Regions from separate parts of the Pediococcus sp. genome, predicted to be linked through region 1. Evidence: riboswitches for the same ligand, from Rfam matches in the RefSeq annotation. Region 1 holds a riboswitch; the other holds the start of a gene.
What was found. Region 1 has a riboswitch for thiamine pyrophosphate ahead of DD627_RS06850 (thiamine-binding protein). Riboswitches for the same ligand answer to the same signal wherever they lie in the genome.
Positions count from the first base shown of each region.

Region 2: it holds a riboswitch for thiamine pyrophosphate, as region 1 does, so the genes downstream of both, DD627_RS02995 (thiamine-binding protein) here and DD627_RS06850 (thiamine-binding protein) in region 1, are expected to answer to the same signal.

Region 1 is NZ_DOEM01000027.1:74,729-77,917, forward strand. Features, by position in the region: gene DD627_RS06840 (ABC transporter substrate-binding protein) at 1-152, opposite strand, end outside; gene DD627_RS06845 (ABC transporter permease) at 149-913, opposite strand; gene DD627_RS06850 (thiamine-binding protein) at 885-1,181, opposite strand; TPP riboswitch at 1,294-1,404, opposite strand; gene DD627_RS06855 (glucosamine-6-phosphate deaminase) at 1,647-2,357, shown strand; gene DD627_RS06860 (acetate/propionate family kinase) at 2,595-3,189, shown strand, end outside.
Region 2 is NZ_DOEM01000009.1:1,984-5,172, reverse strand. Features, by position in the region: gene DD627_RS03005 (acetate/propionate family kinase) at 1-183, opposite strand, end outside; gene DD627_RS03000 (glucosamine-6-phosphate deaminase) at 421-1,131, opposite strand; TPP riboswitch at 1,374-1,484, shown strand; gene DD627_RS02995 (thiamine-binding protein) at 1,597-1,893, shown strand; gene DD627_RS02990 (ABC transporter permease) at 1,865-2,629, shown strand; gene DD627_RS02985 (ABC transporter substrate-binding protein) at 2,626-3,189, shown strand, end outside.

The DNA.
Region 1 (3,189 bases):
ATTCCGGTATGATTGGTGTTCGGTGTCCAATCCAAAACCACGGTAATCGTCTTCATTTGCGACTTATTAGAACTAGTTTTGCAGCCACCTAAAACCAACATCAATAAAAAACTCAAGCTTAAGTAGAGCCAAAAATGTTTGGAATGTTTCATTTTTTTACTGCCTCCCAGGGCATGACTTTATGTTGAATCAGAGTGACCAACCAAATTAAAAGCAAACTTAAAGCCGAAATTAAAAAGATGACGGCAAACATTTTGTCGTAGGCATAGGCCTTCATGACCCGCGTCATATAGACACCCAAGCCACTAAAACCACCAACCCATTCAGAAATTACGGCACTCACAATTGCATAAGATACAGAGATTTTTAAACTCGAGAAGAAATGATTCAACGAATTTGGAAACTTAACATAGTAATATAATTTCCATTTGCTTGCACCCATCGTTTTCATTAAATGAATTAAATCAGGATCGGTAGCGCGAAAGCCGGTCAGCATTTCCACGGCCACCGGGAAAAATGTCGTGATTGTGATTAAAACAATTTTTGGCAGCATGCCATAGCCAAACCATAAAATCAAAAGGGGCGCGATAGCCACCGCCGGAACAGTTTGACTGAGGACTAGCAGGGGATAAACAGCTTTATAGAGTGGATTAAACAAGTCCATAATTATGGCGATAAGCACACCACCAATGACGCCAATTAATAGTCCCCAGAACGCTTCCAAGAGGGTAACGCCGGCATTTTTCATAAGCAACGGAAAATCGGTGATAAAGGCTTTGACTACATTAACAGGTGAAGGCAGCATGAAAGTCGGGACGATTTGGAAATAACTGATTAATTGCCAGATAACTAAAAGCGCCAGAATGACCAAAATAGGTAGAAAATTAATGTTGATATTTGTCTGTTTTTTCATGGATTCCTAAGACCTTGCCCTCAGATTTATAATCAATTTTTACATAAGTCATCACTTGAGGGGCACCAGCATCAGCGGCAATTTTGGTAATGTTTTTAACAATTTCCATGAGTTGGTCGTAGTCACCTTCGAGTGTAGTTTCAAACGCACCGACTTCATATGAAACGCCCGTGGATTGAATGTACTCGATTGCTTTGTCCACAACAGCCACAACTTTTTTGTCGTCCTCTAACATTGGTAAAACTTGAATTGCAACACTTGTATTCATAAGATAGTTTCCTTTCTTGAAACAAAATAAAAAAGCCAACGACAACGCGCCAGCTTTTGATTGCATGTTTAAAATTGGTCATCAAATGACGGAATGTGAGCTGTCACTTGATCATCAAAACGATTAAACTTCCTGCGCTGGCATTATCCATATCAGGTTCGAGGGTCAAAAACCACTAGTTTTTATCTCAGCCGGATTGGATCCAGCACCCCTGTATTTGTTACGAATTCAGTATATCGATAAATATAAAATTCGGCAACTAATTTAATTCTCAGGGTGGTGTCTAATTTCAGTAGGGAATATTTCTAGATATCGTGATTTATAGAAATAATTTTTGATTTTTTGGTCTATACCCTTGCAATTTATAGAGGGAGAATATATAATTGGGCTATACCAATGTGAATGGGATTTTTATTCTTATAGATCTCATCGGAGTCGAAAAAGAAAATAAAAAGGAGCTTGATTATGCAAATTATTATTGTTAAAGATGAAGTTGAAGGCGGACAAGAAGGCTACAAGATTTTTGCTGATGCTAAGAAAAATGGTGCTCATACTTTTGGTTTAGCTACCGGAAGTACACCAATTACAACTTACAATGACATTATCGCTAGTGATCTTGATTTCAGCGATTCCATTTCTATCAATTTGGATGAATACATCGGGTTAGCTGCTGACAATGACCAAAGTTACAACTACTTTATGCATGAACATTTATTCAACAAAAAGCCATTTAAGAAATCTTACCTACCAAATGGTTTGGCTAAAGATATCGATGCTGAAGCAAAACGTTATGATAAAGTAATTGAGGACAACCCAATTGATTTACAAATCTTGGGTCTTGGCCGCAATGGTCATATTGGTTTCAACGAACCAGGAACTTCACGTGAAATTGGCACTCATCGTGTCTCATTAACTCAATCAACGATCGATGCTAATGCCCGTTTCTTCGCACATGAAGAAGACGTGCCTAAGGAAGCTTTATCAATGGGATTAGCTTCAATTATGAAATCAAAACATATCTTATTGGAAGCTTACGGTGAAGAAAAGGCTGATGCTGTTAAGGGAATGATCGAAGGCCCTAACACTCCAGACTTACCTGCAAGCGTGCTTCAAGACCATGACAACGTGACTGTTATTCTTGATGAAGCAGCTGCAAGCAAATTAACAAACAAATAAACTACCAAATTAATTGGCACAAAGAGATTTATCCTATACAAGTTAACGCTATATAGAATAAATCTCTTTTTTTAAATATTTAGTTTCTAATAACAAATAGGCATATGGTTTTCATGTTAAAAACAATAAGGTATAATTTATGTAAATGAGCGTTGAGAATTTAGGGCAAACGCGGTGGAGTGAAAGTATTAAAAGAAGATCGAATCGGATCCATAGAAAAGTGAGTGGGGGTTTACTTTGGAAAAAACAATTGCAATTAATGCAGGAAGTTCATCACTTAAGTTCAAACTGTTTGAGATGCCAAGCGAGAAAGTTCTCGCAAGTGGCCAGGTGGATCGAATTGGTATTGATGGCTCCACATTTACAATGATTTATGGCGATCAGGAAAACACGCGGTTTGAAGAGCCAGTTAAAGATCATGAAGTTGCGATCCATATGGTTCTAAAGGCTTTGATTGACCTGAAAATTATTCGAAGTTTTGATGAAATTACAGGCGTTGGTCATCGCGTTGTAGCGGGTGGCGAAATTTTCAATGGCTCCGTCGAGATTACAGAAAAAGTAATTAAGCAAATTGAGAGTTTATCGGAGTATGCTCCATTGCACAATCCGGCCAATGTGATTGGAATTCGGGCAGTGCAAAAGGTCCTGCCAAACGTCACAAGTGTTGCGGTGTTTGACACTTCTTTTCATGAAACATTACCCGCAAAAAATTATTTGTACAGTATTCCTTATGAATACTATGAAAAATATGGCGCACGTAAGTATGGTGCCCATGGTACGAGCCATCAATTAGTTGCTTTGGATGCGGCCAAACTACTTGGCAAACCATTAA
Region 2 (3,189 bases), on a different contig from region 1:
ATGATCTTTAACTGGCTCTTCAAACCGCGTGTTTTCCTGATCGCCATAAATCATTGTAAATGTGGAGCCATCAATACCAATTCGATCCACCTGGCCACTTGCGAGAACTTTCTCGCTTGGCATCTCAAACAGTTTGAACTTAAGTGATGAACTTCCTGCATTAATTGCAATTGTTTTTTCCAAAGTAAACCCCCACTCACTTTTCTATGGATCCGATTCGATCTTCTTTTAATACTTTCACTCCACCGCGTTTGCCCTAAATTCTCAACGCTCATTTACATAAATTATACCTTATTGTTTTTAACATGAAAACCATATGCCTATTTGTTATTAGAAACTAAATATTTAAAAAAAGAGATTTATTCTATATAGCGTTAACTTGTATAGGATAAATCTCTTTGTGCCAATTAATTTGGTAGTTTATTTGTTTGTTAATTTGCTTGCAGCTGCTTCATCAAGAATAACAGTCACGTTGTCATGGTCTTGAAGCACGCTTGCAGGTAAGTCTGGAGTGTTAGGGCCTTCGATCATTCCCTTAACAGCATCAGCCTTTTCTTCACCGTAAGCTTCCAATAAGATATGTTTTGATTTCATAATTGAAGCTAATCCCATTGATAAAGCTTCCTTAGGCACGTCTTCTTCATGTGCGAAGAAACGGGCATTAGCATCGATCGTTGATTGAGTTAATGAGACACGATGAGTGCCAATTTCACGTGAAGTTCCTGGTTCGTTGAAACCAATATGACCATTGCGGCCAAGACCCAAGATTTGTAAATCAATTGGGTTGTCCTCAATTACTTTATCATAACGTTTTGCTTCAGCATCGATATCTTTAGCCAAACCATTTGGTAGGTAAGATTTCTTAAATGGCTTTTTGTTGAATAAATGTTCATGCATAAAGTAGTTGTAACTTTGGTCATTGTCAGCAGCTAACCCGATGTATTCATCCAAATTGATAGAAATGGAATCGCTGAAATCAAGATCACTAGCGATAATGTCATTGTAAGTTGTAATTGGTGTACTTCCGGTAGCTAAACCAAAAGTATGAGCACCATTTTTCTTAGCATCAGCAAAAATCTTGTAGCCTTCTTGTCCGCCTTCAACTTCATCTTTAACAATAATAATTTGCATAATCAAGCTCCTTTTTATTTTCTTTTTCGACTCCGATGAGATCTATAAGAATAAAAATCCCATTCACATTGGTATAGCCCAATTATATATTCTCCCTCTATAAATTGCAAGGGTATAGACCAAAAAATCAAAAATTATTTCTATAAATCACGATATCTAGAAATATTCCCTACTGAAATTAGACACCACCCTGAGAATTAAATTAGTTGCCGAATTTTATATTTATCGATATACTGAATTCGTAACAAATACAGGGGTGCTGGATCCAATCCGGCTGAGATAAAAACTAGTGGTTTTTGACCCTCGAACCTGATATGGATAATGCCAGCGCAGGAAGTTTAATCGTTTTGATGATCAAGTGACAGCTCACATTCCGTCATTTGATGACCAATTTTAAACATGCAATCAAAAGCTGGCGCGTTGTCGTTGGCTTTTTTATTTTGTTTCAAGAAAGGAAACTATCTTATGAATACAAGTGTTGCAATTCAAGTTTTACCAATGTTAGAGGACGACAAAAAAGTTGTGGCTGTTGTGGACAAAGCAATCGAGTACATTCAATCCACGGGCGTTTCATATGAAGTCGGTGCGTTTGAAACTACACTCGAAGGTGACTACGACCAACTCATGGAAATTGTTAAAAACATTACCAAAATTGCCGCTGATGCTGGTGCCCCTCAAGTGATGACTTATGTAAAAATTGATTATAAATCTGAGGGCAAGGTCTTAGGAATCCATGAAAAAACAGACAAATATCAACATTAATTTTCTACCTATTTTGGTCATTCTGGCGCTTTTAGTTATCTGGCAATTAATCAGTTATTTCCAAATCGTCCCGACTTTCATGCTGCCTTCACCTGTTAATGTAGTCAAAGCCTTTATCACCGATTTTCCGTTGCTTATGAAAAATGCCGGCGTTACCCTCTTGGAAGCGTTCTGGGGACTATTAATTGGCGTCATTGGTGGTGTGCTTATCGCCATAATTATGGACTTGTTTAATCCACTCTATAAAGCTGTTTATCCCCTGCTAGTCCTCAGTCAAACTGTTCCGGCGGTGGCTATCGCGCCCCTTTTGATTTTATGGTTTGGCTATGGCATGCTGCCAAAAATTGTTTTAATCACAATCACGACATTTTTCCCGGTGGCCGTGGAAATGCTGACCGGCTTTCGCGCTACCGATCCTGATTTAATTCATTTAATGAAAACGATGGGTGCAAGCAAATGGAAATTATATTACTATGTTAAGTTTCCAAATTCGTTGAATCATTTCTTCTCGAGTTTAAAAATCTCTGTATCTTATGCAATTGTGAGTGCCGTAATTTCTGAATGGGTTGGTGGTTTTAGTGGCTTGGGTGTCTATATGACGCGGGTCATGAAGGCCTATGCCTACGACAAAATGTTTGCCGTCATCTTTTTAATTTCGGCTTTAAGTTTGCTTTTAATTTGGTTGGTCACTCTGATTCAACATAAAGTCATGCCCTGGGAGGCAGTAAAAAAATGAAACATTCCAAACATTTTTGGCTCTACTTAAGCTTGAGTTTTTTATTGATGTTGGTTTTAGGTGGCTGCAAAACTAGTTCTAATAAGTCGCAAATGAAGACGATTACCGTGGTTTTGGATTGGACACCGAACACCAATCATACCGGAATGTATGTTGCCAAACAAAAAGGCTACTACAAAAAATATCATCTCAATGTGAAGTTTGTACAACCACCCAAAGATGGCGCCGAACAGCTTGTTGCGAGTGGCAAAGCTCAAATTGGTATTTCTGCACAAGATACGTTTGCTGGGGCGATTGCCCGTCGTGACCCATTGCCTATCACCACAATCGGGGCCATTATTCAGCACAACACTTCGGGGATCATGTCGCGCAAAGCAGATGGGATTACTTCACCGAAAAAAATGATGGGTAAACGTTATGCAACTTGGGACTTGCCAATTGAGCAAGCAACTATCAAACAAGTAGTCGAAGATGATGGCGGCCAATATAGCAAAATTAAAAAAATTCCTAATAACATTACCGATGAGGTGGCGGCCTTAAAGACAAAACAAGCTGACTTG